4 regions of the Pseudomonas sp. GW821-FHT03C07 genome follow, and region 1 is predicted to be linked to each of the others. Evidence: predicted binding sites of a transcription regulator. Region 1 holds the regulator's gene; each other region holds the start of a gene.
The links. The regulator sigma-54, encoded in region 1, starts transcription at its own class of promoters, with help from an activator protein. The targets are predictions, from matches to a motif close to ANTGGCATNNANNTTGCTNT.
Positions count from the first base shown of each region.

Region 2: a site for sigma-54 is predicted at 4,492-4,511, ahead of AC07VG_RS15460 (CmpA/NrtA family ABC transporter substrate-binding protein). Genes of this name have one in related genera too.
Region 3: a site for sigma-54 is predicted at 4,025-4,044, ahead of AC07VG_RS06690 (flagellar hook-length control protein FliK). Genes of this name have one in related genera too.
Region 4: a site for sigma-54 is predicted at 2,605-2,624, ahead of glnA (type I glutamate--ammonia ligase). Genes of this name have one in related genera too.

Region 1 covers NZ_JBWKUQ010000012.1:50,812-58,806, reverse strand. Annotated here, with positions in the region: gene tldD (metalloprotease TldD) at 1-430, shown strand, start outside; gene yjgA (ribosome biogenesis factor YjgA) at 482-1,003, opposite strand; gene pmbA (metalloprotease PmbA) at 1,112-2,458, shown strand; gene AC07VG_RS21815 (HPr family phosphocarrier protein) at 2,681-2,953, opposite strand; gene rapZ (RNase adapter RapZ) at 2,970-3,827, opposite strand; gene ptsN (PTS IIA-like nitrogen regulatory protein PtsN) at 3,830-4,294, opposite strand; gene hpf (ribosome hibernation-promoting factor, HPF/YfiA family) at 4,304-4,609, opposite strand; gene AC07VG_RS21795 (RNA polymerase factor sigma-54) at 4,736-6,232, opposite strand; gene lptB (LPS export ABC transporter ATP-binding protein) at 6,420-7,145, opposite strand; gene lptA (lipopolysaccharide transport periplasmic protein LptA) at 7,145-7,690, opposite strand; gene lptC (LPS export ABC transporter periplasmic protein LptC) at 7,677-7,995, opposite strand, start outside.
Region 2 covers NZ_JBWKUQ010000007.1:23,963-31,957, forward strand. Annotated here, with positions in the region: gene AC07VG_RS15445 (bifunctional protein-serine/threonine kinase/phosphatase) at 1-1,100, opposite strand, end outside; gene AC07VG_RS15450 (nitrate/nitrite transporter) at 1,110-2,321, opposite strand; gene AC07VG_RS15455 (ANTAR domain-containing response regulator) at 2,664-3,239, opposite strand; gene AC07VG_RS15460 (CmpA/NrtA family ABC transporter substrate-binding protein) at 3,255-4,448, opposite strand; gene AC07VG_RS15465 (sulfite reductase subunit alpha) at 4,654-7,995, opposite strand, start outside.
Region 3 covers NZ_JBWKUQ010000003.1:110,277-118,271, reverse strand. Annotated here, with positions in the region: gene fliI (flagellar protein export ATPase FliI) at 1-1,027, shown strand, start outside; gene fliJ (flagellar export protein FliJ) at 1,034-1,483, shown strand; gene AC07VG_RS06705 (STAS domain-containing protein) at 1,572-1,877, shown strand; gene AC07VG_RS06700 (ATP-binding SpoIIE family protein phosphatase) at 1,883-3,589, shown strand; gene AC07VG_RS06695 (Hpt domain-containing protein) at 3,631-3,975, shown strand; gene AC07VG_RS06690 (flagellar hook-length control protein FliK) at 4,092-5,579, shown strand; gene fliL (flagellar basal body-associated protein FliL) at 5,835-6,341, shown strand; gene fliM (flagellar motor switch protein FliM) at 6,351-7,319, shown strand; gene fliN (flagellar motor switch protein FliN) at 7,376-7,843, shown strand; gene fliO (flagellar biosynthetic protein FliO) at 7,844-7,995, shown strand, end outside.
Region 4 covers NZ_JBWKUQ010000019.1:15,395-23,389, reverse strand. Annotated here, with positions in the region: gene AC07VG_RS26885 (chorismate mutase) at 1-277, opposite strand, end outside; gene AC07VG_RS26880 (cupin domain-containing protein) at 509-895, opposite strand; gene glnA (type I glutamate--ammonia ligase) at 1,100-2,506, opposite strand; gene thiI (tRNA uracil 4-sulfurtransferase ThiI) at 2,839-4,293, shown strand; gene typA (translational GTPase TypA) at 4,433-6,253, shown strand; gene AC07VG_RS26860 (YkgJ family cysteine cluster protein) at 6,461-6,895, opposite strand; gene AC07VG_RS26855 (glycogen/starch/alpha-glucan phosphorylase) at 7,161-7,995, shown strand, end outside.

The DNA.
Region 1 (7,995 bases):
GCTGATGGGCGTGGCGCGGACCGGCAACGGTCGTCGCGAGTCCTACGCGCACCTGCCGATGCCGCGCATGACCAACACCTACATGCTGGGCGGTGAAAGCGATCCGGCGGAAATCATCGCTTCGGTGAAACGCGGTATCTACTGCGCCAACCTCGGTGGTGGCCAGGTCGATATCACCAGTGGCAAGTTCGTGTTCTCCACCAGCGAGGCCTACCTGATCGAAGACGGCAAGATCACCGCACCGGTCAAGGGCGCGACCCTGATCGGCAACGGCCCGGAAGCCATGAGTCGGGTGTCGATGGTCGGCAACGACCTGGCGCTGGACAGCGGCGTGGGGACCTGCGGCAAGGATGGGCAGTCGGTGCCGGTGGGTGTCGGTCAGCCGACCTTGAAGATCGATGCTATCACCGTGGGTGGCACGGGGTCGTAGGAAGAGGTGGAGCGTCGGGTGAGCGCCAAGGCGACTCACCCGGGGCGAAGATCAACGCAGACCGCGTTGAGTATCGTCCAGCTCACGGATGTATTTGAAGATTTTACGGCTGGCGGCCGGCGCTTTGTTCTGCGCAAGCTCGTGTTGAGCCTGGCGGATCAGGGAACGCAGTTGCTGGCGATCAGCGTCCGGGTATTCGACGACGAACTTTTCCAGGACATCGTCGGAGCCGGCGATCAGGCGATCGCGCCAGCGTTCGAGATTGTGGAAGCGTTCGTTGTATTGCCGGGTGGAGGCATCGAGTTGGTCGAGCAACATCAGGATGGCGTCAGTGTCCTGGTCGCGCATCAGCCTGCCGATGAACTGGATATGCCGTTTACGCGCGATATTCGCGGTGTGCTTCGGCGCTTCGGCCAGGGCACGGCGCAAGCCGTCGGTCAGTGGCAGTTTTGCCACCAAGTCGGGCTTGAGTGTTGTCAGGCGCTCGCCGAGATCAACCAGAGCATGCAGCTCGCGTTTGACCTGGGTTTTGCTTTTCTCCCCATCGAGGGAGTCGTCGTAAGAATCAACCATGGTGGCAGTCCGCAAAGAAACGTCGCCATGATAACCAGTCGGGGGCCGCTTGTCCGGCCCGGTCGCTCGAAGACCTTGACCGAAAGCAGAATTTGAGTGGAGAAAGCCATGAGTTCAGCACAAAGCGTCGGCCCGCAGGCGTTGCCGGTCCTGCAGGAGCAGGTCGAGCAGATTCTCGCCGAAGCCAAACGCCAGGGCGCCAGTGCCTGTGAAGTGGCAGTGTCCCTGGAACAGGGGTTGTCGACTTCGGTGCGCCAGCGGGAAGTTGAAACCGTCGAGTTCAACCGCGACCAGGGCTTCGGCATCACCTTGTATGTGGGGCAGCGCAAGGGGTCGGCCAGCACCTCGGCCAGCGGTCCCGAGGCGATTCGCGAAACCGTGGCGGCGGCCCTGGCCATCGCCCAGCACACCTCGGAAGACCAGCACTCGGGCCTGGCTGATGCCGCCCTGATGGCCAAGGAGCTGAAGGACTTCGACCTGTTCCATGCCTGGGACATCACACCCGAGCAGGCCATCGAGCGCGCCTTGATCTGTGAAGCGGCGGCGTTCGACGCCGACAGCCGGATCAAGAATGCCGACGGCACCACCCTGAGTACGTCCCAGGGTTGCCGTGTGTATGGCAACAGCCACGGCTTTATCGGCGGCTCGGCCTCGACCCGGCACAGCCTCAGCTGCGTGATGATCGCCGAAGGCGATGGCCAGATGCAGCGCGATTACTGGTATGACGTCAATCGCCAGGGTGAATTGCTCGCGGATGCCGCGGGCATTGGCCGCAAGGCCGCGCAGCGGGCGGCCAGCCGCCTGGGTGCGCGCCCGGTGCCGACCTGCGAAGTGCCGGTGCTGTTCTCGGCGGAATTGGCCGGTGGTTTGTTCGGCAATTTCCTTTCGGCAATCTCCGGCGGCAACCTGTACCGCAAGTCGTCATTCCTCGAAGGGGCAATGGGCCAGCGCCTGTTCCCGGAATGGTTGACCCTCGACGAGCGTCCGCACCTGATGCAGGGCATGGGCAGCTCGGCCTTTGACGGCGACGGCCTGGCGACCTATGCCAAGCCGTTCGTCGAAAATGGCACCCTGGTCTCCTACGTGCTGGGTACCTACTCGGGCCGCAAGCTGGGCCTGCCGAGCACGGCCAACGCCGGTGGCGTGCACAACCTGTTCGTCACCCATGGGGTCGAGGACCAGGACGCGCTGATCCGGCGCATGGGCCGCGGCCTGCTGGTGACCGAGTTGATGGGCCATGGCCTGAACATGGTCACCGGGGATTATTCGCGCGGTGCGGCGGGCTTCTGGGTCGAGAATGGCGAAATCCAGTTCCCGGTTCAGGAAGTGACCATTGCCGGCAATATGCGCGATATGTTCAAGCAGATCGTCGCGGTGGGCAGCGATCTGGAACTGCGCAGCCATATCCGTACCGGTTCGGTATTGATCGAGCGGATGACCGTCGCCGGTAGCTGATTGCACTGATTAAAAAGGCGCGCCATCCGTTGGATGGCGCGCCTTTTTTGTGGCGTTTTACACGCCCGCAATGGCCTGACTGAAACGCCTGTTGGCGAAGGGTGTAGGCGCGAGCTTGCTCGCGATGGACGTCAACGATAATGCGGGGAACCTGGTGCCCCTTGGTGTCAGGGCTACCATCGCGAGCAAGCTCGCTCCTACAGAGTACGGGGCAGGCCGGCGTTATTCGCCTTCGTCGAAATAGTTGTTGATCAGCTTGACCAGCGCGGCCATCGCATCGTCTTCCTGCTCGCCTTCGGTCTTCAGGTGGATCTTGGTGCCTTTGCCGGCCGCGAGCATCATCATGGCCATGATGCTCTTGCCGTCGACCATGCTTTCCGGTGTACGCCCGGCGCGGATCTGGCAGGGGAACTGGCCGGCCACGCCGACGAACTTCGCCGAAGCGCGGGCATGCAGACCCAGTTTGTTGATGATTTCAATTTCCAGAGCGGGCATCGCGGTGGTGGTCCTTTCAGCTAAGGTCGCGGTGGCGGACCTGGACGTTCTTCAGGGATTGTTGCAGGGCCTTGCCCAAGCGTTCGGTGAGGTAGACGGAGCGGTGATGCCCGCCCGTGCAGCCGATGGCAATAGTGACATAAGCCCGGTTGCTGGCGGCAAAACGCGGCAACCATTTGAGCAAATAACTGGAAATATCTTGGTACATTTCCTCGACGTCGGCTTGTGCGGCCAGGTATTCGGCCACCGGTTGGTCGAGCCCGGACTGCTCGCGCAATTCCGGTTTCCAGTAGGGGTTGGGCAGGCAACGTACGTCGAACACCAGGTCGGCATCCACCGGCATTCCGCGCTTGAAGCCGAACGATTCGACCAGGAAGGCGGTGCCTGGTTCCGGCTGGTTCAGCAGGCGCAGCTTGATGGTGTCGCGCAGTTGGTAGAGGTTCAGGTGGGTGGTATTGACCTTGAGGTCGGCCAGGTCCGAGATCGGCCCCAACAGGTTGCTTTCGTCGCGAATGGCCTCGGCCAGGGAACGATTGGCATTGCTCAGCGGGTGGCGGCGACGGGTTTCGGAAAAACGCTTGAGCAGGGTTTCTTCGTCGGCGTCCAGGTACAGCACATCGCACTGGATGTGCCGGCTGCGCACTTCATCGAGCAGTTCCGGGAAGCGCGACAGGTGGCTGGGCAGGTTGCGCGCGTCGATGGAAACGGCCACCAGCGGTTGCGCCAGCTCGGTATGGATCAGCGCGCGCTCGGCCAGTTCCGGCAACAGGCCGGCCGGTAGGTTGTCAATGCAGTAGTAGCCGCTGTCCTCGAGGACATCGAGGGCGGTACTTTTACCCGAGCCGGAACGACCACTGACGATGATCAAGCGCATGGTCAGTGACCACTCTGCTCGTCCAGGACCACCTGATACAGGGCCTGGTTGGAGGTTGCACCGCGCAGCTTGTCACGCACGTCCTTGCGGTCGAGCATGCTGGCAATCTGCCGTAGCAGCTCCAGGTGGGCATCGGTGGCGGCTTCCGGGACCAGCAGGACGAACAGCAGGTCAACCGGCGCGCCGTCGATGGCATCGAAATCGATGGGGGCGTCCAGATGCATCAGGGCGCTGATGGGTGCCACGCAACCCTTCAGGCGGCAGTGCGGGATGGCAATGCCATTGCCGAAACCGGTCGAGCCGAGTTTTTCCCGCGCGATCAGGCTGTCGAAGACATCCTGCATCGCCAGATAAGGAACTTCCTGGCTGATCAGGTTGGCAATTTGCTCGAGGGCTTTCTTTTTACTGCCGCCCGGCACGTTCACCAAGGAACGGCCGGGGGTCAGGATGCTTTCAAGTCGGATCATGGATGGGTATCAGCGACCTGTACCTTGGAGCAGGTGCAGGTTCTTTTCCTTATGCTTTTTCAGTTGTCGGTCCAACTTGTCGGTAAGCAGGTCGATCGCCGCATACATGTCGTCATGCTCGGCGTTGGCGACCACTTCACCGCCGTGGATATGCAAGGTGGCTTCGATTTTCTGCTTCAGTTTTTCGACGGCCATGGTCACCTGTACGTTGGTGATCTTGTCGAAATGACGCTCCAGTCGGTCGAGTTTCTCGCCGATGTAAGCACGCAGGGGTTCGGTCACTTCCAGTTGGTGTCCACTGATATTGACTTGCATACAGCTTCTCCTTCGTTGCCAGTGCATAACGCGGCAGGCGATTGCCTGCCACAGTGCTACGCCCTGAAAGTCACCGATCGGCGACTTTCAGAAAGCAGCCCAGACGCTGTAACGCGGCCCCGTCCACTACATCAGTCGCTTCCGCTCGCTGGAGGGGGCGATCCCCAGGGACTCACGGTATTTGGCGACGGTACGACGGGCCACCTGAATGCCTTGTGCCTCCAGTAAACCAGCGATCTTGCTGTCACTCAACGGCTTTTTCTGATTTTCCGCTGCAACCAGTTTCTTGATGATCGCGCGGATCGCCGTGGACGAGCATTCGCCGCCTTCGGAGGTGCTGACGTGGCTGGAGAAAAAGTATTTCAGTTCATAGATACCGCGGGGGGTATGCATGAATTTTTGCGTGGTCACCCGGGAAATCGTCGATTCGTGCATGCCCACCGCTTCGGCGATGTCATGCAGGACCAACGGTTTCATCGCCTCGTCACCGTACTCCAGGAAGCCGCGCTGGTGCTCGACGATCTGGGTGGCGACCTTCATCAGGGTTTCGTTGCGGCTCTGCAGGCTCTTGATGAACCAGCGAGCTTCCTGCAACTGGTTGCGCATGAAGGTGTTGTCGGCGCTGGTGTCGGCACGCCGGACAAAACCGGCGTACTGCGGGTTGACCCGCAGGCGGGGTACCGATTCCTGGTTCAGTTCCACCAGCCAGCGCTCGTTGTCCTTGCGCACGATCACGTCCGGCACCACGTATTCGGCTTCGCTGGACTCGATTTGCGAGCCCGGGCGCGGGTTGAGGCTCTGGACCAGTTCGATGACCTGGCGCAGTTCGTCTTCCTTGAGCTTCATGCGCCGCATCAACTGGCTGTAGTCGCGGCTGCCGAGCAGATCGATGTAGTCGCTGACCAGGCGCTGGGCTTCGGCCAGCCAAGGCGTGCGGGCCGACAGCTGGCGCAGTTGCAGCAACAGGCATTCGCCGAGGTTGCGCGCGCCGATGCCGGCCGGTTCGAATTGCTGGATGCGATGCAGCACCGCTTCGATCTCGTCCAGCTCGATATCCAGCTCCGGGTCGAAGGCGTCGAGGATTTCCTCGAGGGTCTCGTCCAGGTAGCCCTGATTGTTGATGCAGTCGATCAGGGTTACGGCGATCAGCCGGTCGGTGTCGGACATCGGTGCCAGGTTCAGTTGCCAGAGCAGGTGGCTCTGCAGGCTCTCGCCGACCGAGGTGCGGGTGGTGAAGTCCCACTCGTCGTCATCGTTGCTTGGCAGGCTGCTGGCGCTGGTCTGGTAGACATCTTCCCAGGCGGTGTCGACGGGCAGCTCGTTGGGAATGCGCTCGTTCCAGTCGCCTTCCTCGAGATTGTCCACCGTCGGCGCGGTTTCCTGCTGGTAGGACGGTTCTTCGACCTCGGTGTTGGGTTTGTGCTCGGCGTTGTCGGCCAGCGGGTCGGTATTGTCGAAGTCGTCGCCTTCTTCCTGGCGTTCGAGCATCGGATTGGACTCCAGGGCCTCCTGGATTTCCTGCTGAAGGTCCAGGGTCGACAATTGGAGCAGGCGGATGGCCTGTTGCAGCTGCGGTGTCATCGTCAGCTGCTGGCCCATTCTCAGGACTAGCGATGGTTTCATGGCAGGGGCTTAACACCTTATTCGCCGGCGCGCATGCGCCATCCACTCTACAGGGCGCCGGGGCGCCAAACATAAGCAAATTATATGCCTGAAACCCGAGCCTTTGCCTAGAGCGTTGTAACAATAAAAATTGTGTGGTTTTTATTGAACGGGGCGCGCTCTGGCGCTTGATCCTTTGCCTCGATGTTTACAGGCGGAATTCGTGGCCCAGGTAGACTTCCTTGACCAGTTCGTTGGCCAGGATGGTGGCCGAATCGCCTTCGGCAATCAGCTGTCCATCATTGACGATATAGGCGGTTTCGCAGATGTCCAAGGTCTCGCGGACGTTGTGGTCGGTGATCAATACACCGATGCCCTTGGCCTTGAGGTGATAGATGATCTGTTTGATATCGCCTACGGAAATCGGGTCAACCCCGGCGAAGGGTTCGTCGAGCAGGATGAATTTCGGCGCGGTGGCCAGGGCGCGGGCAATTTCCACGCGACGCCGTTCGCCACCAGACAGGCTCATACCGAGGTTATCGCGGATGTGGCTGATGTGGAATTCCTGCAGCAGGCTTTCCAGCTCCTTGCGGCGAGCGTTCTTGTCGATGTCCTTGCGGGTCTCGAGGATTGCCATGATGTTGTCCGCCACCGACAGTTTGCGGAAAATCGACGCTTCCTGGGGCAGGTAGCCGATCCCGGCGCGCGCGCGGCCGTGCATGGGCTGGTGGCTGACGTCCTGGTCGTCGATCAGCACGCGACCCTGGTCGGCCTGAACCAGACCGACGATCATGTAGAAGCAGGTGGTCTTGCCGGCACCGTTGGGGCCGAGCAAGCCGACGATCTGCCCGCTGTCGATCGACAGGCTGACATCACGCACCACCTGGCGACTTTTGTAGGCCTTGGCCAGATGCTGGGCTTTCAGGGTTGCCATTACTGCGCCTTCTGCTGTTCGGTTTTCTGCTTCGGCTGGATGACCATGTCGATGCGTGGGCGCGGTGCGGTGATCGCGCTACCGTTGGCGCGACCGGCCTGGGCAATCTGCTTCACCGTGTCGTAGACGATTTTCTCGCCTTCGGTGGTGTTGCCGTCGTTGATCACCTTGGCCTTGTCGATCAGGATGATGCGGTTCTGCTGAGCGTGGTACTGGATGGTCACGCCATAGCCCTGCACCGGCTTCGGATCGCCGACTTTCTGCAGTTGCTCGAAGTAGGCCAGGTTGCCCACGGAGGTCACCACGTCGATGGCGCCGTCCTTGGTCCGGGTCAGCGTCACGGTGTTGCCCTTGACGATCATCGAGCCTTGGGTAATGACCACATCGCCCTTGTAGGTGGCGATGCCTTGCTTGTCGTCCAGTTGAGCGTCGTCGGCTTGGATGCGGATGGGCTGCTGGCTGTCGGTCGGCAGTGCCCAGGCGCTCACGCTTCCCAGTGCCGCACCCAGGCCAAGCAAAATAGGGAGGGTTTTAACGAGACTCATACTGTCCTCTTACATTGGACAGCAGGTGTATCCGGCTGTCGTTCAAATACGCTTTCATTCCCTTGCCAGTGGTCACGCCGTCGGCACCGTCGATTCTAACGGCTTGCTCGGTCTGCGCATATTGCTTCTGTGGGAATACTGTCATTCGACTGCTGGTAATGATCACTTCCCGCTGTAGTTCGTCAGTGCGCGCCACCCGTACCGAGTCGATCAGTTCGATCTCGGTGCCGTCCGGGTTGACCTCGGCGTGCTCGCTCTGGACGTGCCAGGGATAGACCGTGCCACGGTAGATGTGCATGTCGGGC
Region 2 (7,995 bases), on a different contig from region 1:
AGCAGGCGAAAAGCCAGCTCCAGCCCCTGGTTGAGCCCCAGGTTACCCTGCGCATTGAAGTGTTCGGCGAGGGTCATCCCCGGGTATTCGCGCATCAGGTAATACAGGTGCTGGCGCTGCTCGGCGGGGTGCACTTCGGGGAAGTGGCGACCCGTCATGCGTCGCAGGAACCACTCTTCCAGCAACAGACTCTGGCCGGCCGCCGTGTCGTCCTGGCGTTGGGGTGGCAGGGTTTTCAACAGCCAGGCTTGCTGCTGCGCATCGTGGACCCGGTACAGCAGGGACTGGCGACTCTGTTTCAACAGGCCCTCGACCTGCCAGCCCTCGAACAGTTGCCCAGGCTTCAGGGGCGGCGGCAGAGGCCATTGCTCGGCTCGCCCGAGCAGATCGTCGAGTTCGGTGTCGGCCAGTTCATCGATGCGCACCAGCACGGCACTGGCATTGTCCTGGCTGCCAGATCGATGCGCGGCCTCGACCAGGGCCTGGGTGGTGTTTTCCAATGACAGGTCACGTTGCAGGATCTCGACGATCGACGCGTCGCTGAGGGTCGCCCAGACTCCGTCACTGAGGATCAGGAACTGTTCGTCCTGGCGCAGATCGCCTTCCAGGTAGTCGACCACCAGGTGCTGTTCCAGGCCCAGGGCGCGTTTCAGCACATGCTGCATGCCGGCCTGGCCCCAGACGTGATCCTCGCTGATACGTTGCAACTGCCCGGCAAACCAGCGATAGACCCGGCAATCGCCGATATGCGCGAGGGTGAATGAACGCCCGCGCAGCACCAGCGCACTGAGGGTGGTCAGCAGCGGTGACTGTCCGCCATTGGCATGCAACCAGCGATTCTGCGCCAGCAGCAGCCGGTCCAGGGCCTGCGACACACCCCAGGTCGGCGGCGTGGCGTAATAGTCCAGCGCCAGGGCCTGCAAGGTCGAGCGCGCGGCCAGGCCGCCGTCGGCGCACTGGCTGACCCCGTCGGCCAGGGCGAACAGATAACCCTTGCTGGCGGCCAGGGCGGGCACCGGGATAACCAGGCGCGTGGCATCCTGGTTCTGCTCCCGGGGCCCGCTGGCGCTGGCCTCGGCATAGCTGAGCTGCAAGCCCATGGTCCTGACTCAGACCCGGGCCGCGGAGAAGGCGGCCGAGCCCCAGGTGGTTCTCCAGCGCCGCTTGACCCCGTACAGGCCGAACCAGGCGATCAGCCCCAGGCTGGCGAACAACCACAGGGCCAACTGGTAGTCACCGGTACTCTGCTTGATCGCGCCGAGGCCTGCCGCGAGAAGGAAGCCGCCGATACCGCCGGCCATGCCAACCAGGCCGGTCATCACACCGATCTCCTTGGTAAAGCGCTGCGGTACCAGTTGGAACACCGCACCGTTGCCGGCGCCGAGGCCGAGCATGGCAGTGACGAACAGTGCCAGGGCCGCCACCGAGCTGGACAGGTGGAAACCCACCGCGCCGATGCACAGGGTGGCAATGGCGTAGGTGCCGAGCAGGGCGCGAATACCACCGAAGCGGTCCGCCAGGGCTCCGCCCAACGGGCGCATCAGGCTGCCGGCGAAGACGCAGGCAGCGGTGTAGTAGCCGGCGGTTTGCGGGTCGAGGCCGTACTGGTCGTGGAAGTAACCGGGCAGGGCGCTGGCCAGACCGATAAAGCCGCCGAAGGTGACGCTGTAGAAAAACATGAACCACCAGCTGTCACGGTCGCCGAGAGTGGTCAGGTAGTCGGCCATGGATTTGGCCTTGCTGCGGTTGGGTGCGTTGCGGGCCAGCAGGCTGAACAGTACCAGGGTCAACACCAGGGGGATCAGGGCCAGGCCGAACACGTTGCTCCAGCCAAAGGCCGCGGCCAGCAGCGGTGCCGCCAGGGCGGCGATCACGGTGCCCGAGTTACCGGCCCCGGCGATGCCCATGGCTTTGCCCTGGTGTTGCGGCGGATACCATTGCGAGGCCAGGGGCAGGGCCACGGCGAAGGAGGCCCCGGCCATGCCCAGGCAGACGCCCAGCAGCAGCGCCTGCTGATAGCTGTGGATGCCCAGTTGCCAAGCCACCAGCAAGGCCACGATGACAATCACCTGGCCGATGATGCCGGCGGTTTTCGGGGACAACTGGTCGGCGAGCATGCCCATGATAAAGCGCAGGAAGGCGCCGGCCAGGATCGGCGTGGCAACCATGAAGCCACGCTGTTGCGTGGTCAGTTGCAGGTCGGTGGCGATCTGCACCGCCAGTGGCCCGAGCAGGTACCAGACCATGAAACTCAGGTCGAAATACAAGAACGCCGCGAACAGGGTCGGTGTATGGCCGGCTTTCCAGAAACTGTTGTGCATTTAACACCTCATCTGCCAAAGGGTTCAGTGACGGCACGGGGTCTGCGGGCGGGTGATGTTCACCGGCCGCTGGTCCCCATTTGCCGACGCCAAAAACGCAAAAACGCCGCATCCCTGCTCGTTTTCACGTAGGGATTGCGACGTCTTTGTCGGGGGTGGGGCAGCCGCCGTTGGCTACCGGGTATTGTCTGAGCACTATGTGTGCCAGTTTTCAGTCCGCGCCCATTCGAGGCTCAAGCGCGGCCTTTCGAGGGCGTTGCCGGCAGGTTGCAGGCAGAGAGGGAGAGGGGCGTGCCCCACAACGCAGCCTGCTGGCCAGACCGTGCTGCGTTGCGGTGCGTCTCAGTCGAGCAGTTCGCTCATGGCGATCACCTGTTCGGCGACCTGGATCAGTTTCTGCTGCTTGCTCATGGCCTGGCGGCGCATCAGGGTATGGGCGGCTTCCTCGTCGCAACCCTTCATCTTCATCAGCAGTCCCTTGGCCATTTCGATGCGCTTGCGCTCGGCAATCTGCTGGTCGCGGGCCTGCAACTGCGCACGCAGGTGCTGGTCGCTTTCGAAACGAGCCATGGCCACCTCCATGATCGGCTGCAGGCGCTGGGACTGGATGCCTTCGACGATATAGGCACTGACTCCGGCCTTGATCGCCTGGCGCATCACCGCAGGGTCGTGCTCGTCGGTAAACATGACGATCGGGCGCGGTTGGTTGCGACTCAGCAGCACCACCTGTTCGAGCACGTCGCGGCTGGGCGAGTCGGTGTCGATCAGCAGCACATCCGGGCGCACCGCCTCGACCCGCGCGGGCAGGTCAATGGTCAGGCCGGATTCGTCAATCACCTCGAAACCCGCTTCGCTCAAGGCCGTGCGCAGGCGCCCGAGTTTTTTCGAGGTGTCGTTGATCAGCAGGATTTTCAACATGGCGGCCAGCTCCCGTCAGTGATCATTGAGGGCATGCAGGGCAAAACCGCGGGCATAGGCTTCCGGGGCGGAGCCGTCCCAGAGTTGGCCGTCGAGCAGTTGGCTGCTGCGCATCGGTGCGCTGGGCACGGGGATGTCCAGGGCGGTCGCGGCGCGACGATAGAGATCGAGTTGCTGGACCTGGCGCGCCACGCCCAGGTAATCCGGCGCCGCATGCAGCAGGCCCCAGCGGCGGAACTGGGTCATGAACCACATGCCGTCGGAGAGGTACGGGTAGTTGGCCGTGCCTCGAGCATGGAAGCTCAGGGCGTGGGGGTCTTGCCAGTGCCGGCCGAGACCGTCGTTGTAGCTGCCCAGCAGGCGTGGCTCGATGCTTGCCAGCGGCGCATCGAGGTAGTCGCGGCCACTGAGCAATTGCGCGGTGCCACGGCGGTTTTCCTGGCTCTCCTCGATAAAGCGGCTGGCCTCGAGGATTGCCATCACCAGCGCTTGCGCGGTGTTGGGATACTGTTCGACGAAGGCGCGGGTGCAGGCCAGGACCTTTTCCGGATGGTCCGGCCAGATCGCCTGGCTGGTGGCCAGGGTAAAGCCCTGGCCCTGCTCGACGGCGTGGGCGGCCCAGGGTTCACCGACACAGAAGCCGTCGATGCGCCCGGCTTGCAGGTGTTCGAGCATCTGCGGTGGCGGCACCACCACGCTGTTGACGTCTTCCAAAGGGTGGATCCCCTGGCTGGCCAGCCAGTAATACAACCACATGGCATGGGTGCCGGTGGGATAGGTCTGGGCGAAGGTCAGTTTGGCCTGACCGCTGCGGGCACGTTGTTGCAGCGCCTGGGCGCTGGTGACGCCGGCGTCCTTGAGCGGTTGCGAGAGGTTGATGCTTTGACCGTTCTGGTTCAGGCCCATCAGCACCGCCATGTCGGTGGCCGGTGTGCCGCTGATACCCAGTTGGATGGCGTAGATCATCCCGTACAGGCCATGGGCGGCATCCAGTTCGCCGCTGACCAGTTTGTCGCTCAGGCCGGCCCAGGAATTCTGGCGTTGCAGATTCAGTGTCAGGCCGTAGGGCTGGGCGAAGCCCTGGGTGGCCGCGACCACCAGGGAGGCGCTGTCGCTCAAGGGCATATAGCCGAGGTTGAGTACGTTCTTTTCCGGGGCATCACTGCCTGCTACCCAGGCCAGAGGGGACCTTGCCAAATCGTTGTTCATGCGGTGATTCCTGAAGCTGTAGGGCTGACGCCTGTCACAAGGCGGAGCAAGAGTTATGCCGATAGCTGTGAGTCATGCCGCACAGGGCCCTTGTGGGAGGCGGCTTGCCGGCGATGACGTCCGCAAGATCGCGGCAAGACTCGCCGGCCCCACCGCCGGCAAGCCGGCCCACAGTGACCGCGTAGCTACGGTTACACGGTGCCACTCAATAGACATCGCGCAGATACCGTCGATCCTTGCTCAGGGCACTGACATACAAACCCGCGGCACCGCCGCTCATCCGCCCGTGGACCTGGACGATCTTCTTCAACGCGGCATCGACGTCCTTGGCCATGCGGCTGGCATCGCCACAGACATAGACGCTGGCGCCTTGCTCCAGCCAGCTCCAGAACTGCGCACCGGCTTCGAGCATGCGCTGCTGTACGTAGATCTTTTCAGTCTGGTCGCGGGAGAAGGCGGTGTCCAGGCGGCTCAGGTGACCGCTGAGCAGCCAGGCGTCGAGCTCCTCGCGGTAGTAGAAGTCGCTGGCGGCGCGTTGCTCGCCGAAAAACAACCAGTTCTTGCCTTCGGCGCCCTGGGCCTGGCGTTCCTGCAGGAAGGCGCGAAACGGCGCGATGCCGGTGCCGGGGCCGATCATGATCAGCGGCGTGCGTGGGTCCTGCGGGACCCGGAAGTGCGTGGTGCGCTGGATAAACAGGCGTGCCCCGGTCGTGGCGGCACGATCGGCGAGAAAGGTCGAACAGACCCCGCCGCGGATCTGCTCGCCATGCCGGTAGCGCACCGTGGAAACCGTCAGGTGCACCTGGCTCGGGGTGACTTTCGCGCTGGAAGAAATCGAGTACAGGCGCGGCTGCAAAGGCTTGAGCAGGCTGATCAACTGGTTGGCGCCAAGGCTGATGGGGAACTCGTGCAGCAGGTCGAGCAATTGCCGGCCCCAGAGCCAGTCCTTGAGCCGGGCCTGATTGGCTTCCTCCTGCAACTCATCCAGCCAGGGGCTGGCGCAAAGCCCGCAGACCCGACGGAGGATCTCCGGAGTGATGCGAGTGATGTCCAGGTGGTCGAGCAGGGCCTCGCGCAGCGTCATCGGCGCCTTGTCCTTGAGCGTGACCAGGTTGTCGCCGTCCAACTGCAGGATATCCAGCAGCTTGTCGACCGCCTCCGCGCAGTTGCTTGGCCAGACGCCGAGGGCATCGCCGGCCTGGTAGGGGAAGTCCTGGTCGGCGAGGTCGAACACCAGGTGCCGGGTTTCCTTTTCCGCGCCCGGGGCATTCAGCACCTGGTTGTGCAGGAGGCGGGCGTGCAATGGGTGATGACGGCTGTAGGGGCTGCCGACGTCGGTCCGAGCCGGCTGCGCGGTTGCCGACACGGCAGCGCTGGCGACGATTGTCGGGAGTGCGACCGGAGGCGCTGATGGGCCGCTGAGTGCCGTGCACAGGGTGGTAAGCCAGGGTTCGACGGCTTGCTGGGCATCCTGTTCGCACTCCAGGCGCGGCAGCAGGCGTTCAGCGCCGAGTTCGCTCAAGCGCTCGTCGAGCTTGCGGCCGAAACCGCAGAACTGATCGTAATTGGTGTCGCCCAGGGCCAGTACGCTGTAGCGGCTTTGCGCCAGGGCCTGGTCCTGGGCTCCTTGCAGCGTCTGCCAGAAACCCGCGGCGTTGTCCGGTGGGTCGCCGTCGCCGAAGGTGCTGGTGACCAGCAACACGCTGCTGGCGGCGCGCAGGTCGTCAAGGCCGGCCTCGTCCATGGCGCGCAGGCAGGTCCGTTGGCCGGCGGCGTCCAGACGCTTGGCGCAGGCCTGGGCCAGCTCTTCGCTGTTGCCGGTTTGTGAGGCCCAGAGCACCAGCCATTCGGCAGTTGGTGCTGGAACCGTGGCGGTCGTCTGCGGTTCCAGCGCGGTGCTCGTCGTACGGGAAAACAGCCCGGCCAGCAGGCCATCCAGCAGCAGGCGTTTGTCGGCGCCAAAGGGCGCGCTGGCGGGGAGGGTGGGTACCCCCGGTGTCTGGGCCTCGGCGCTGCGCAGGCCCAGCAGGTAGCCCTGCATGTACAGGCGCTCGTCGCTGGCCAGGCTCAGTTCTGCCGGGATATCGAGGTTGAGCAGGCGAGCAAAGGCGTTGATCTGCATGGACGAAAAGCCCTCCGGGGCGACAGTCGAGGTGCCGGCCAGCGCGCCCTCGGGTATAAGGCTGGCGGGCTCCGGGGCCAGGGCCAGCAGGTTCACCGCAGAGAACTTGAACGCTGGTTGTAGCGACAGCGGGTCGATGGCGTCGCTGGTGACGGCGTTGATCGCCAGGTCATCGCCGAACACATCGTTCCAATGAAAGGGCGCGAAACAGTTGCCCGGTCGGACCCGGTCGGTGATCACCGCCGGCAGCACCGCGCGGCCCCGCCGCGAACGGATCTGCACCGGGCCGCGTTCCTGGATGCCCAGGCGAGTGGCGTCGTCGGGATGAATTTCCACGAAGGGGCCGGGGTTGAGCTTGTTCAGGGTCGGCACCTTGCCTGTCTTGGTCAGGGTGTGCCATTGGTGCTGCACCCGCCCGGTGTTGAGCACCAGCGGGAATGCCTCGTCGGGCATTTCCGCCGGCATCAGGTGCGGCCGGGCAAAGAACTGTGCCTTGCCGCTTTCGGTGGGGAAGGCGATCGCCGGTTGCTGGCCGTCCTGGGCGTATTTCAGCGCCTGGCTGAGGCCGTTGTTGAGGTAGCGGATCGGATTGCGCGTGGGCCCCTGCGCCTCGGCACAGGGCCATTGCAGCGGCTGCTCGCGCAGGCGGGCATAGCTGGCGCCGCGCAGGTCATAGCCGGTCTTGGGATTCCAGGCCTGCTTGATCTCCTCGAACACCGCCTCGGCGCTGTCATAGCTGAAGGCCTCGGCATAGCCCATTTCGCAGGCCACGCGGGCGATGATCTGCCAGTCGGGGAGGGTCTCGCCGGGTGGCTGCACGGCCTGCTGCATCAGGGTCAGGTTGCGTTCGGAGTTAATCATCACGCCTTGCGCCTCGGCCCACAGGGCGCCGGGCAGGAGGATATCGGCGTAGCGGTTGGTTTCGGTATCCAGGTAGGCGTCCTGGCTGATGACCAGTTCGGCGGCTTGCAGCGCCTCGATGACGTTCTGTCGGTTGGGGACGCTGGCCACCGGGTTGGTGCAGATAATCCAGCAGGCCTTGATGCTGCCGGCACGCATGGCCTCGAACATCGCCACCGTGCCTTCGCCGGCTTCGGCGCGCAGGCTGCCGGGGGGCAGACGCCACAGCTGCTCGATAAAGGCGCGGTCGCTGGCCACCAGCGCCGAGCGCTGGCCCGGCAGGCCGGGGCCCATGTAGCCCATCTCGCGTCCGCCCATGGCGTTGGGTTGCCCGGTCAGGGAAAACGGCCCACTGCCAGGACGGCAGAGGGTGCCGGTGGCCAGGTGCAGGTTGCACAGCGCATTGGTGTGCCAGGTGCCTTGCACGCTCTGGTTGAGGCCCATGGTCCAGCAGCTCATCCAGTTGGCGGCCTGGCCAATCCACTGCGCGGCCTGGTGCAGGTCGGCCTCGGCCAGGCCGGTCAG
Region 3 (7,995 bases), on a different contig from region 1:
GCGGGTGCTTGACGGTGCCGGCCGTGCCCTCGACGGCAAGGGTGGGATGAAGGCCGAGGACTGGGTGCCGATGGACGGTCCGACCATCAACCCGCTCAACCGCAATCCCATCAGCCAGCCGCTGGACGTGGGCATTCGCTGCATCAATGGTTTGTTGACCGTGGGCCGCGGCCAGCGCCTAGGGCTCTTCGCCGGTACCGGCGTGGGCAAGAGTGTGCTGCTGGGCATGATGACCCGCTTCACCGAGGCCGACATTATCGTCGTCGGCCTGATCGGCGAGCGGGGTCGCGAGGTAAAGGAATTCATCGAGCATATCCTCGGTGAAGAAGGTCTCAAGCGTTCGGTGGTGGTGGCGTCGCCGGCGGATGACGCGCCACTGATGCGTTTGCGCGCGGCCATGTACTGCACACGGATTGCCGAGTATTTCCGCGACAAGGGCAAGAACGTCCTGTTGCTCATGGACTCCCTGACCCGTTTCGCCCAGGCTCAGCGGGAAATCGCCCTGGCTATCGGCGAACCGCCGGCAACCAAGGGTTATCCGCCGTCGGTGTTCGCCAAGCTGCCCAAGCTGGTAGAGCGTGCCGGCAACGCCGAGGCCGGCGGTGGCTCGATCACCGCGTTCTACACCGTGCTGTCCGAAGGCGATGACCAGCAGGACCCGATTGCCGACTCGGCGCGGGGCGTGCTCGACGGGCATATCGTCCTGTCCCGGCGCCTGGCCGAGGAAGGCCATTACCCGGCGATCGATATCGAAGCCTCCATCAGCCGGGTCATGCCCGCGGTGGTCAGTCCCGAGCATATGAGTCGCGCCCAGCACTTCAAGCAGCTCTGGTCACGTTATCAGCAGAGCCGCGACCTGATCAGCGTCGGTGCCTATGTGGCTGGCGGCGACCGTGAGACCGACACCGCGATTGCCCTGCAGCCGGCAATGGTGCAGTACCTGCGCCAGGGCTTGAACGACAATATCAGCCTGGGTGAAAGCGGCGCGCATCTGGCGTCGATCTTCGCTCCCGCGGCGGGCGGTTAATCGATCATGGCCCTGAGTCGCGCCGCGCGCCTGGCCCCGGTGGTCGATATGGCCGAAAGTACCGAGCGCACGGCAGTCCAACGCCTTGGTTATTTCCAGGGCCAGGTGCGGGTCGCGCAGAACAAGCTGGAGGATCTCGAGCGTTTTCGCCTCGAATACCAGGAACAGTGGATCCAGCGTGGCAGCCTCGGGGTCTCCGGCCAATGGTTGTTGGGTTACCAGCAGTTTCTCACCCAGCTGGACACGGCGGTTGGCCAACAGCGCCAGAGTCTGGCCTGGCACCAGAACAATCTCGACAAGGCGCGCGAGGCCTGGCAGCAGGCCTATGCCCGGGTCGAAGGCTTGCGCAAACTGGTGCAACGTTATGTCGACGAGGCGCGCCATTTGGAAGACAAGCGTGAACAGAAGTTGCTGGATGAGTTGTCCCAGCGTTTGCCGCGGCAGAGTCCGTATTGATCTGCAGGAATTTTGACGCTCACGGTTGCCCTACCTTCGGCGGGGTGCTAAACCTTGTACACGTCGCCACTGACAAGGAAGCAGTATCATGGCTGTAGTCGCAGTAGTATCGCCCGATGGCGCAAAATTGACGATCTCCATCAAGGGGCGCTTTGATTTTGGTCGGCATCAGGAATTTCGTGAGTCTTATGAGGGGCTTGCCAGGAAACCGTCGTCCATTGTGGTCGATCTGAAGGAAGCGACCTATCTGGACAGTTCGGCGCTGGGCATGTTGCTCTTGTTGCGCGATCACGCCGGTGGTGATCATTCCGATGTACGAGTGATCAACAGCAACTCGGATGTGCGCAAGATTCTCGCCATCTCCAATTTCGACAAACTCTTCGACATCGGCTGACCTCCATGCAGTCGGGAGCGGAGTCGCTGACGGTACTGATCGCCGAAGATGGCGCGGCTGATCGGTTGTTGCTTTCGAGTATTGTCCGGCGCCAGGGTCATGGGGTGCTGACCGCCAGCAACGGCGCGGAGGCCGTGGCCTTGTTCGAGGCCCAGCGGCCACAGCTGGTGCTGATGGATGCGATGATGCCGGTGATGGACGGTTTCGAGGCGGCGCGGCGGATCAAGGTGCTGGCCGGCGAGTCGCTGGTGCCGATCATCTTCCTGACCTCCATGACCGAAGTCGATGGACTGGTGCGTTGCCTGGAAGCCGGCGGCGACGATTTTCTCGCGAAACCCTACAACCAGGTCATTCTCGGCGCCAAGATCAAGGCCATGGACCGCCTCAGGCGCCTGCAGGACACCGTCCTGCAACAGCGCGACCTGATTGCCCGGCACCATGACTACCTGCTCAACGAGCAGCGGGTGGCCAAGGCTGTGTTCGACAAGGTGGCCCACGCCGGCTGCCTTAGCTCGCCGAATATCCGCTACCTGCAATCACCCTATGCGCTATTCAACGGCGACCTGTTGCTGGCGGCCTATACGCCGGCCGGCGACATGCATGTGCTGCTCGGTGACTTCACCGGCCATGGCCTGCCGGCGGCGGTCGGGGCGATGCCGCTGGCGGAAGTGTTCTACGGCATGACCGCCAAGGGTTATGGCCTGCCGGAAACCCTGCGGGAGATGAATGCCAAGCTCAAGCGCATCCTGCCGGTGGACATGTTCTGTTGCGCCACCTTTGTCTGCCTGAGTCCGCAGCGCCAAGTGGTGGAAGTGTGGAATGGCGGCATGCCGGACGGCTACCTGCACCGGCTCGCCACGGGGGAGCGCCAGCCGCTGGTGGCCCGGCACCTGCCGCTGGGGGTGCTGGGAGCCGAGTTGTTCGACCACCGCACCGATGTCTACCCCATGGCCCACGGTGACCGGGTGTTCCTGCTCTCCGACGGGGTGATCGATACCTGTAACAGCGACGAGCAGTTATTTGGCGTGGAGCGTCTGCACGAGGTCTTCGCGGCCAATCGGCAGCCGGATCGCCTGTTCGAGGATATCCAGGAGGCCTTGCACCGCTTTCGCGGCGAGGCTCGCGACGATGTCAGCATGGTCCAGGTCAGCCTGCCGGCACCGACGCGGCAGTTGCCGAACGCCATGGTCTACTCCGACAGCGGTGAGTCCTGCCCGCTGGACTGGTCGGTGAGCTTCGAGTTCCGCGCGGCCAGCCTCAAGCGCTTCAATCCATTACCCTACATGCTGCAACTGCTGATGGAAGTGCATGGCTTGCGTACGCAGAGCGGCGCGCTCTACAGCGTGCTCGCCGAGCTCTACTCCAACGCCCTGGAACATGGTGTGCTCGGCCTGGATTCGAGCCTCAAGCGCGATGTGAAGGGATTTGCGCAATACTATGAACAGCGCAATCGGCGTCTGCTCGAGCTGGAGGAAGGCTTTGTGCGGGTGCGCCTGCAAGTGATCCCCCTGGGGGCGGGCGGGCGGTTGAGCGTACAGGTCGATGACAGTGGCAATGGTTTTGACGTGGCGAAGGTGATGGAGCGTCCCGTGGCGGTCGACCGGCTGTCCGGGCGTGGTGTCGGGCTGGTGCGCCAGCTCGGTCGCAATGCCTGCTGGTCGGACAATGGGCGCAGTGCCCACGTGGAGTTTTCGTGGGAGGCTCAGGCATAATTCGCAGGTCAGGAGCAGGGAGCGATCAAGTGGACAACGATATGGAGCATCTGGACCGTGATGCACTCAGTGCATTGCAGGACATCATGGAGGATGAGTATCCGCTGTTGCTGGATACCTTTCTCGACGATTCGAGAAAACGTCTGGGGCAGTTGCACCAGGCGAGCAATGCCGTGGACCTCGGAGCGGCGGCCCACAGTTTCAAGGGCAGCAGCAGCAACATGGGCGCGCTGCGCCTGGCCGAGCTTTGTCGTCAACTGGAACAGCTTGCCGGGCAATTGCCGCTGGTGGGTGTCGAAGAACTGATCCACCAGATCGACCATGAATATGAGTTGGTGCGCCGTTATTACGAAACCGAGCGCGAGCGCTTTCCGGTCCGGCCTTAGCCGCATGGGCCCGGTGCCTGGATGGGTTGCATCTGACCCGTCCGGGCAATGTGGCCCGAACCTTGCTATTGCTCCTTGCACTGTACTTACGACCCCTGTGCAGCGGAGACCGTATAATGTCACTCGTCCCTAATTCGCTCCTCCAGGCCAATGCTGCCGTCAAGCCGCAGGCAGACCCTGTCATGCCTGCGCCGACCGCTTTCGCGCCGCCCAAGGACAATGCTTTCAGCTTTGCGCAGGTCTACCAGAGCACCCAGAGCAATCCGGTCAAGGTCGCCTTCAATCCGCTCAAGTCGACGGCGGACAAGGCCCCTGTGCAGCCGTCGAAGCCGGACGCGCCGGCCAGTAACGCCAACAACCAGGATGCCGCCGCGCAGTCGCCGGTTGCCGGTAGCGGCAAATCCTTGCCTGCCGACAAATCCACCAAGGTAGATGGCAAGACGGCGTCCGCCGATGACAAGGGCGCTTCTGACAAGACCGCGACCGCGACCGACGGCACGACGGCCTCGACCGATACCTCGAAGTCCGATGACAAGACCGCTTCCAGCGCTGACGCCAGCACCACGACCGATACTCCGGTCGCCGTGGCGACGCCGGACCCGAGCCTGGACCCGGCGCTGCTCCAGGCTGCCGCGACCCCGCCGACTCCGGCTCCCGCCGCGGCGGCAGCGGTCGATCCGGCAGTGGTCCAGGCGCCGTTGGCGGCAGCGGTCAGCGCCGCGACCGCACCGGCTAACGCGAAGGCCTCGACCGCGGGCGATGATTTCGATCCGGCCGCGGACCCGCTGGACAATCTGCCAGCGGTACGCCTGGCCATGGAGCAGGGCGGTCACGTCTCGAGCGGCAGCCAGACAGCGGCGAAGTCCAGCGACAACAGCAACAGCAACACCAACGCCACTGATTCGACGCTGGCGCAGAACCAGGCCAATAACGTCGTGACGATGCTGGATCAGAAGAGCGATCCCGGCAGCAGCGACCAGGGGGGCGACAAATCCTTCAAGACCCTGATCGATGACGGTCTCAAGGATATCAAGAGCGCTTCCAGCGATACCCGGGTCGATGACTTCGCCAATCGTCTGGCGGCCCTGACCCAGGCGCCCACGCCCAAGAGCGCGAATGCGCTGCCGGTCAACCAGCCGTTGGCGATGCACCAGAGCGGCTGGAGCGAGGAAGTGGTCAATCGGGTCATGTACCTTTCCAGCGCCAACCTCAAGTCGGCGGAAATCCAGTTGCAACCCGCCGAGCTCGGGCGCCTGGATATCAAGGTGAACATGTCGGCCGACCAGCCGACGCAGATCAGTTTCATCAGTGCCCACGCCGGGGTACGCGATGCGCTCGAAGGCAACATGCCGCGTCTGCGCGACATGTTGCAGCAGCAAGGCCTGGGGCAGGCCGATGTCAGCGTTTCCGACCAGGCTCGTGGTTGGGCCGGCCAGGGCCAGGGTGCGCAGCAGCAACAGCAGCAGGCGCACAAAGGTAGCGGCAGTGGCGGTAGCCTCGGTGGCGACAGCCAGGATGACCTGTCGATTGCCGCGGCCAGCGAGGCGGCGGCGGTCAGTTCCAGCGTGGTGGTGGGCTCCAGCGCGGTCGACTACTACGCCTGATCCCAGACGCACTGTAGATCGGTCTTGGCCCTTGACGCGCCATTGCGTTCAGCGTGGTCACTGTGGGAACCGGCTTGCCGGCGATGAGGCCCTTGAGCCTTGCGGCGTTCATCCTGGCGCCATCGCCGGCAAGCTGGCTCCCACAGGTTCCCTGGTATTTCAAAGACTGTATTTCCCTTATGTCCAATCTGGCATAACACTTGCTCCAGCCTTGCCGTGCGACTATGAAAAATCGAATAGTGACGGATTATTGGCATGGCGAAGAGCGAAGCAGCGGTAAAAGAACCCGGCAGTAAAAGCAAACTCAAGCTGATCATCGTCATTGTGCTGGGCGTGCTGCTGGCCATCGGCTTGTCGGTGGGCGCGACCTGGTACTTCATGCACAGTGCCCAGAGCAAACCGGCTCCGGCACCGGTCGAAGCCGCCACCAGCGGCAAGCAGCCGGCGATCTTCGAGCCCATGGCCCCGGCCTTTGTCACCAACTTCAAGGACGCCAGCGGCCGCCAGCGCTATATGCAGGTGAGCATCACCTTGCTGGCGCGTAACCAGGCTGACCTGGAGGCCCTCAAGGTGCACATGCCGGTGATCCGCAACAACCTGGTGATGCTGTTTTCCGGACAGACCTACGAAACTCTCGCGACCCCGGTCGGCCAGGAACTGCTGCGCCAGAAAGCCACTGCCAGCGTGCAGGAAGTGGCACAGAAGGAAGTCGGCAAAGTGGTGGTCGAACAGCTGCTCTTCACTAACTACGTATTGCAGTAGGATCACGACATGGCCGTGCAGGATCTGCTGTCCCAGGATGAGATCGACGCCCTCTTGCATGGCGTCGATGACGGTCTGGTGCAGACCGAAACCGCTGCCGAGCCTGGCAGTGTCAAAAGCTACGACCTGACCAGCCAGGATCGCATCGTCCGCGGACGCATGCCGACCCTGGAGATGATCAACGAACGTTTCGCCCGCTACACCCGTATCAGCATGTTCAACATGCTGCGCCGTTCCGCCGATGTGGCGGTCGGTGGCGTGCAGGTGATGAAATTCGGCGAATACGTGCACTCGCTCTATGTTCCCACCAGCCTCAACCTGGTGAAGATCAAACCGCTGCGCGGCACCGCCCTGTTCATCCTCGACGCCAAGCTGGTGTTCAAGCTGGTGGACAACTTTTTCGGTGGCGATGGCCGCCACGCCAAGATCGAAGGTCGTGAATTCACTCCCACCGAACTGCGGGTGGTGCGCATGGTGCTGGAGCAGGCGTTCATCGACCTCAAGGAAGCCTGGCAGGCGATCATGGAAGTCAATTTCGAGTACATCAACTCGGAAGTGAACCCGGCCATGGCCAACATCGTCGGGCCCAGCGAGGCGGTGGTGGTGTCGACCTTCCATATCGAACTCGACGGTGGTGGCGGCGACCTGCACGTGACCATGCCGTACTCGATGATCGAGCCGGTGCGGGAAATGCTCGACGCCGGTTTCCAGTCGGACCTGGACGATCAGGACGAACGCTGGGTCAAGGCCTTGCGCGAGGACGTCCTCGACGTGGCCGTGCCGCTCAGTGCCACGGTCGCCCGTCGCCAGTTGCGCCTGCGGGACATCCTGCACATGCAGCCGGGCGATGTGATTCCGGTGGAGCTGCCGGATGAGATGGTGATGCGCGCCAACGGCGTGCCATCGTTCAAGGTCAAGCTGGGTTCCCACAAGGGCAATCTGGCACTGCAAGTGATTGAGGCGATCGGGCGCCGCTAGGGTGCCGATCAGGAATGCGCTGTGTTAACTGAATTTCTGCTTGCCGAGGACAACTGATGGCTAATGATAACGATATGACTTCCGCCGACGACCAGGCCCTCGCCGATGAGTGGGCGGCCGCGCTGGAAGAAACCGGCGATGCCGGCCAGTCCGATATCGATGCCTTGCTGGCGGCTGACTCCGGCAATTCGTCGAGCGGAAGCCGCCTGCCGATGGAAGAGTTCGGCAGTGTGCCGAAGAACAACGAGCCGGTGACTCTCGACGGCCCGAACCTGGAAGTGATCCTGGATATTCCGGTGTCGATCTCCATGGAAGTCGGCAGTACCGATATCAACATCCGTAACCTGCTGCAATTGAACCAGGGGTCGGTGATCGAGCTCGATCGCCTGGCCGGCGAGCCGTTGGACGTGCTGGTCAACGGCACGCTGATCGCCCACGGCGAGGTGGTGGTGGTCAACGAGAAGTTCGGTATCCGTCTGACCGACGTGATCAGCCCGAGCGAACGCATCAAGAAGTTGCGCTGAATGAGCAGGCTTCTCGGCCTCTTGCTGCTGTCGCCGCTCAGTGCCTGGGCGGCCGAGCCGCTGGCCACGGCGGCGGCCGCGCCGAGCGCACCGGGCAGCATGGCCGGGCAGTTGACGCAACTGGTGCTCGGCCTGCTGCTGGTGCTGGGGAT
Region 4 (7,995 bases), on a different contig from region 1:
GGAATTGGCTGACGTCTTCAGGGTTGAGCTGGTAGGTGGCGGCCTGTTGCGCGGCGTTGGCGATGACTTGCTGCTCGCGCTGGCTGTCCTGGATCGGTTTGCCGCTGTCCCATTTGGTCAGGGCGACCTGATCGGCGATCTCCAGGCGTTCGCTCACGGCCTGGAGCAGGGGCGCCAGGGACGCGGGTGCTGGCGTGGCGTTCGGGGTTGCGGCGCAGGCGCCGGTGCTGAGAAGGATAAGCAGCAGCGGGCTGGCAAGGCGTTTTTTCAGGTGCATGGAGCGAGCTTCGTCCGGAAGGTGGGCACAGGGCCTTGAGTAAACGTCACAAGCGCGGCCTGGCGCCAGCTTCTTTTCATGAAAAAATGTCGACGTGTCCCGGGATGCCATTCGCGGCGGGGGATCTTGAAAGCACCACAAAACCTGTGAGCTGGCTTGCCGGCGATGGGGCCGGCAAGCCTTGCATCACCCTCGCGGACGCCATCGCCGGCAAGCCAGTTCCTACAGGGCTCAGAGGTCCGATTCCGAGAGCGGCACGCCCTCGGTGCCGGCATAGAACACCAGCAGGTCCACCGGAACCGCACCGGTCTTGGCGCGATGCTGGATGTTGACCAGCGCCGCTATTGTGTCGCCCTGTTTCAATAGCGTGTTATGGCCGCCTTCCCGGGTCTCGACCCACACTTCGCCCGACAGGATGTAGGCGGCGCTGGGAATCGGATGGATGTGCCAGCCCAGTTCAGTGTCGGCCGGGATATTGACCTGCAGCAGGGTCAGTTCCGGTGGCCCCTTGGGATAGCGTTCGTAAGGTGTGCCGTCCCAGGAGCTCGTGCTGCGCAGCAGCACCTGAGCGGAGGGCAGGGGCGGGGTTGGTGGCTTGGGTGTCGAGATCGATATCATGTGCTGGTTTCCAGGTTAACGTCCTTGTACCGCGCGTTACACGCGATGCCTGTGGTTCCCGTCACGAGGTCGGGAGTCCAAGTTAACGCCGTGCCGCACCGTCCTGCCAGCCTTGAAACGTTTCAAGAAATCTCGATTTTTGCCCATGAAAAAGGCCACCCGAAGGTGGCCTTTTGTTACGTCGCTTGCGCGAGCGTGACTGGATCAGCAGCTGTAGTACAGCTCGTATTCCAGTGGGTGTACGAAGGTGCGGACCTTGATTTCTTCTTCGCTTTTCAGCTCGATGTAGGTATCGATGAAGTCGTCGCTGAATACGCCGCCTTTGGTCAGGAACGCGCGACCTTTGTCCAGCTCTTCCAGGGCTTCTTTCAGGCTACCGCAAACCTGTGGGATTTCCTTGGCCTCTTCAGGCGGCAGGTCATACAGGTTTTTGTCAGCTGCATCGCCAGGGTGGATCTTGTTCTGGATACCGTCCAGGCCGGCCATCATCAGTGCGGCGAAGGCCAGGTAAGGGTTGGCAGCCGGATCCGGGAAGCGTGCTTCGATACGACGAGCTTTAGGGCTGTTGACGTAAGGAATGCGGATCGAGGCGGAACGGTTGCGTGCCGAGTAGGCCAGCATCACTGGAGCTTCGAAACCTGGGACCAGACGCTTGTAGGAGTTGGTCGACGGGTTGGTGAAGCCGTTCAGGGCCTTGCCGTGCTTGATGATGCCGCCGATGAAGTACAGGGCGGTGTCGGACAGGCCGGCATAGCCTTCGCCAGCGAAGGTGTTCTTGCCATCTTTGGAGATGGACATGTGAACGTGCATACCCGAGCCGTTATCGCCGTACAGCGGTTTTGGCATGAAGGTCGCGGTACGGCCGTAGGCATCCGCCACGTTGTGTACGCAGTACTTCAGGGTCTGGACTTCGTCAGCCTTGTTGACCAGGGTGTTGAACTTCACACCGATTTCGTTCTGGCCGGCAGTCGCCACTTCGTGGTGGTGAACTTCGACGGTCTGGCCCATCTCTTCCAGTGCGTTGCACATGGAGGTACGGATTTCGTGGTCGTGGTCGAACGGTGGAACCGGGAAGTAGCCGCCTTTGATACCTGGACGGTGGCCTTTGTTGCCGCCTTCCACGTCCTGGTCGGACATCCACGAACCTTGTTCGGAGAAGATCTTGAACATGGAACCGGAGATGTCGGACTTGAACTTGACCGAATCGAAGATGAAGAACTCAGGCTCAGGACCGAAGAACGCAGTGTCGCCGATACCGGTCGACTTCAGGTATTCCTCGGCGCGACGGGCGATCGCGCGTGGGTCGCGGTCGTAGCCCTGCATGGTCGAAGGCTCGATCACGTCGCAGACCAGGATCAGGGTCGGCTCTTCGGTGAACGGGTCGAGTACGGCGGTGTTGTCATCCGGCATCAGGATCATGTCGGAGGCTTCGATGCCTTTCCAGCCGGAGATGGAGGAGCCGTCGAACATTTTGCCGATTTCGAAGAATTCGTCATCCAGTGCATCACGGGCCGGCATGGTCACGTGGTGCTGAGTGCCTTTGGTATCAGTGAAGCGCAGATCAATCCATTTAACGTCATGATCTTTGATGAGTTGAACCGACTTCGACATGGTGTCCTCCGGGTGGCTTCGGGCTGGGTAGTGGAGTTAGCCCTGGAAAGAGTGGTGATGCCGGCGCGAATATCGGCCAAGGCAACCTGCCTCACAAGAGAGCAAATTGCATGCCAGTGCCCCGCGATGGGTTTTTTGCCCCAATCTCAAGCGTTGCAGCGAGCATAGGAGAATTTCTGGGCGTTTGTTGCACCATTATGAGTCTAAAATAATTGATGACGACCTGTTTTGGTGCGTGCAAAACCGTCCGCACAATAACTGGTTAAACCTTGAGCAATTTCCGCTATAATCCGCGCCCCCCTTTTTCGGCTGGCCCTTCGCGCGCTGTTTTCATGAAACTTATCGTAAAAGTCTTCCCCGAAATCACCATTAAAAGCCGCCCTGTCCGGATGCGTTTCATCCGCCAGTTGGCCAAGAACATCCGTACCGTGCTCCGTGATCTGGACCCGGCCGTGGTGGTGAACGGCGTGTGGGACAACCTCGAGCTGGAAACCGCGCTGAGCGAGCCCAAGGCCTTGCTGGAGCTGACCGAGCGCCTGTGTTGCATGCCGGGCATCGCGCATTTCCTGCAGGTCGACGAATACCCGTTGGGCGACTTCGACGACATCACCGCCAAGTGCAAGCAGCACTTCGGCGCGGCCCTGCCCGGGAAGATTTTTTCGGTGCGCTGCAAGCGCGCCGGCAAGCACGGTTTCACCTCCATGGACGTGGAGAAATACGTCGGCAGCCAGTTGCGCCGACAGTGCAATGCCGCCGGAATCTCCCTCAAAGAGCCGGAAATCGAAGTGCGAATGGAAATTCGCGACCAACGGTTGTTTGTCATCCACAGCCAGCACAATGGCCTGGGCGGCTACCCGCTGGGTTCCATCGAGCAGACGCTGGTGCTGATGTCCGGCGGTTTCGACTCCACCGTGGCCGCCTATCTGATGATGCGCCGCGGCCTGATGAGCCACTTCTGCTTCTTCAACCTCGGTGGCCGCGCCCATGAGCTGGGAGTGATGGAAGTCGCCCACTTCCTCTGGAAGAAGTACGGCAGCTCCCAGCGGGTGCTGTTTGTCAGCGTGCCATTCGAGGAAGTGCTGGGAGAAATTCTCGGCAAAGTCGATAACAGTCATATGGGCGTAGTATTGAAGCGTATGATGTTGCGCGCTGCTTCCGTCATGGCTGATCGACTGGATATCAGTGCGTTGGTGACCGGCGAAGCGATTTCCCAGGTTTCCAGCCAGACGCTGCCGAACCTGTCGGTGATCGACTGCGTGACCGAGAAGCTGGTGATTCGCCCGCTGATCGCCAGTCACAAGCAGGACATCATCAACCTGGCGAGTGAGATCGGCACGGCGGATTTCGCCAAGCATATGCCGGAATATTGCGGGGTCATTTCGGTGAACCCCAAGACCCACGCCAAGCGCAACCGCGTGGAGTACGAAGAACAACAGTTCGACATGGCGATTCTCGAGCGGGCGCTCGAGCGGGCCAAACTGGTGCCAATCGATCGGGTCATCGACGAACTGGGCCAGGATTTGCAGATCGAAGAAGTCAGCGAAGCGCTGGCTGGTCATATCGTGATCGACATCCGTCACCCGGATGCCCAGGACGAAGACCCGCTGGAGATCGCTGGCATCGAGGTACAAGCGATGCCGTTTTATGCAGTGAACGCTCGTTTCAAGGAACTGGACCCTACTCGCCAGTACCTGTTGTATTGCGACAAAGGCGTGATGAGTCGCCTGCATGCCCACCATTTGCTCAGTGAGGGGCATGCCAATGTGCGCGTTTATCGACCGAGCTAAGTGCCCGGGGCTGTTTGCCTGTGGCTTGCGTCACCGGCCCCCCGACGCCGCCGTCAAGCTGTAACGGCCTTGCCGGACTCTGCTGTAAATCGCTGCCAAGACTTGTCAGCACACCGAATCCTCTGATCGAGATACACAAGTGATCGAAAATCTACGCAACATCGCCATCATTGCTCACGTTGACCATGGTAAGACCACCCTGGTAGACAAACTCTTGCGTCAATCCGGCACCCTGGAGCGCAACGAGCTCAACGACGAGCGCGTGATGGACTCCAACGACCAGGAGAAAGAGCGCGGTATTACCATTCTGGCGAAAAACACCGCCATCAACTGGAACGGCTACCACATCAACATCGTGGACACCCCGGGCCACGCCGACTTCGGCGGCGAAGTTGAACGTGTAATGTCGATGGTTGACTCCGTTCTGCTGCTGGTTGACGCTCAAGACGGCCCTATGCCGCAAACCCGTTTCGTGACCAAGAAGGCCTTCGAAGCCGGCCTGCGTCCAATCGTGGTGATCAACAAGGTCGACCGTCCAGGCGCGCGTCCGGACTGGGTTCTGGACCAGATCTTCGACCTGTTCGACAACCTCGGCGCCACCGAAGAACAGCTGGACTTCAAAGTCGTCTACGCCTCGGCCCTGAACGGTATTGCCGGTCTGGAACACACCGCCATGGCGGAAGACATGACCCCGCTGTACCAGGCCATCGTTGACCACGTTCCAGCGCCACAAGTTGACCGTGACGGCCCGTTCCAGATGCAAATCTCGGCACTGGACTACAACAGCTTCCTGGGTGTTATCGGCGTTGGCCGTATCGCCCGCGGTCGCGTCAAGCCGAACACTCAAGTTGTGGCTATCGACGTTGACGGCAAGAAGCGTAACGGTCGTATCCTCAAGCTGATGGGTCACCACGGTCTGCACCGTATCGACGTTGAAGAAGCAGCTGCCGGCGACATCGTCTGCATCAGCGGCTTCGACCAGCTGTTCATCTCCGACACGCTGTGCGACCCACTGAACGTCGAAGCGATGAAGCCGCTGACCGTTGACGAACCTACCGTTTCCATGACCTTCCAGGTTAACGACTCGCCGTTCTGCGGTCGTGAAGGCAAGTTCGTCACCAGCCGTAACATCAAGGAACGTCTGGACAAGGAACTGCTCTACAACGTTGCCCTGCGCGTTGAAGAAGGCGATACCGCCGACAAGTTCAAAGTCTCCGGCCGTGGTGAGCTGCACCTCTCGGTACTGATCGAAACCATGCGTCGCGAAGGCTTCGAAATGGGTGTCGGTCGTCCGGAAGTGATCATCCGCCTGGTTGACGGCGTCAAGCACGAACCGTACGAAAACGTGACCATCGACCTGCCGGAAGAATCCCAGGGTTCGATCATGGAACAGATCGGTATCCGTAAAGGCGACCTGACCAACATGGTTCCGGATGGCAAGGGCCGTGTGCGCCTTGAGTACAACATCCCGGCTCGTGGCCTGATCGGTTTCCGTAACGAGTTCCTGACCCTGACCTCCGGTGCGGGCATCCTGACCTCGATCTTCGACCGTTACGACGTGATGAAGTCCGGCGACATGTCCGGCCGTCAGAACGGCGTGCTGGTTTCGGTGGCTACCGGTAAGGCTCTGACTTACTCGCTGGAAACCCTGCAAGCGCGCGGCAAACTGTTCCTGGGTCACGGTGAAGACGTGTACGAAGGTCAAATCGTCGGTATCAACAGCCGCGACAACGACCTGGGCGTCAACCCAACCAAAGGCAAGAAGCTCGACAACATGCGTGCTTCGGGTAAAGACGAAACCATCGCTCTGGTTCCGCCTATCCGCTTCACCCTGGAGCAGGCTCTGGAGTTCGTGCAAGAAGACGAACTGTGTGAAGTCACGCCTAAGTCCATCCGTCTTCGCAAGAAGATCCTGGGCGAAAGCGAGCGTACCCGCGCTGCCAAGAAGTCCGGTAACTAAGTCATTTAGTTAGCTGGCAAAAAAAACGCCCCCGACCGCAAGGTCGGGGGCGTTTTTGTTTGTCTGGCTTATGGGGCGTCGCACACCTTGTCAGGGGGGCGATGCTCTTGTGGGAGCGGAGCTTGCCCGCGAAGCTTCTGGGGGCTTCGAAGGCCCCTTCGCGGGCAAGCTCCGCTCCCACAGGGCTGGTGTTTCAAGGGGTGTTGATCAGAAGTTGTACAGCATCTTGTCCGGCGCCGGGCGTTCCGGGGTCTTGGGCTTGTAGGCGCAATAGCCAGGGCGTGGCCCGATTTTTGGATGGTTTCGGCAGGTGTCCGGACGTTTTTCGTAAATGGTGCACAGCCTTGACTTGCGATCCAGGTACAGGCAATCGTTGTTGCTCATGCGCTGCAAGGTGAAGATCTCGGACTTCTGGTTGTAGCGTTCGACGATCCCTTCCTTCTGCAGGCGCTTGGCGATGTTCTTCGGCGGGTCGCCACGCTCGAATTCGTCGACGATGCCGATGCGGATCAGGTCCTTGATCTTGACTTCCACCGGCAAGGTGCAGCAACTGGACATGCAGCCTCCGCACATATGGCTGGAGTACTTCTGCCAGGTTTCGAGGCGGTCGAGTTCCGCGGCGGCGATCAGGGTAGGTTTCATCCGGCTGTTGTCCAGGGTGTATCAGGGCGCGCGATGATACCGGGGCTGGTGGATTTGTGAACAACCTTTTGACGGTTTTTCGTACAAATGCGTCTTTGCAGGGAGATTTCCACCGGACTGCATGCTTTTGGGGCAGAACCGCTTCTTCGGGTTTTCCCGAGGCCATCGGTAAAAAACGCCGAACCTGCGCCGTCGCCCCGTGTCGAACGGTCTAGGCTCAGAAAACTTGTCTTTCAAATCGTCCATCTCGCTAGAGGTTGTATCGATGTCTCAGGAACCGCTTGTCCGTGAAGCCGAGGTCGCCGCTTTTCGCGACGCTGTCCTCGCCAAACTTACATACGCGGTGGGCAAGGACCCGGACCACGCGTTTGATCATGACTGGTTCGAGGCCATTGCCTTGGCCGCCCGCGACCATATGGTCGAGCGCTGGATGGACCACACCCGGCATATCTACCGCAAGGGCCAGAAGCGGGTGTATTACCTTTCTCTGGAATTTCTGATCGGACGGTTGCTGTACGACAGCCTGAGCAACCTCGGCTTGCTGGAGATCGTTCGTGAGGCGCTGGTGGAGCTCGGCGTGGACCTGGAGCGGATTCGCCTGCTGGAGCCCGATGCGGCGCTTGGCAACGGTGGCCTGGGGCGCCTGGCGGCGTGTTTCATGGAAAGCATGTCGACCCTTGGCATCGCCGGCCATGGCTATGGCATCCGCTACGAGCACGGCTTGTTCCGCCAGGCCATCGTCGATGGCTGGCAGCAGGAGCAGACCGAGAACTGGCTGGATTTCGGCAACCCCTGGGAGTTCGAGCGCGCCGAAGTGATCTATCCCGTGGGTTTCGGCGGCCAGGTGCAGACCGTCACCGACGAAAACGGTGCGACCTGCCAGGTCTGGACGCCCTCGGAAACCGTGCGGGCGGTGGCCTATGACACACCCGTGGTGGGTTGGCGCGGGGCCAGTGTGAACACCCTGCGGCTGTGGCGCGCGCGGGCGACCGAAGAGCTGCACCTGGAGCGCTTCAACGCCGGCGACCACCTCGGCGCGGTGGCCGAGGTGGCGCGAGCCGAGAGTATTTCCCGGGTTCTCTACCCGGCCGACAGTACCG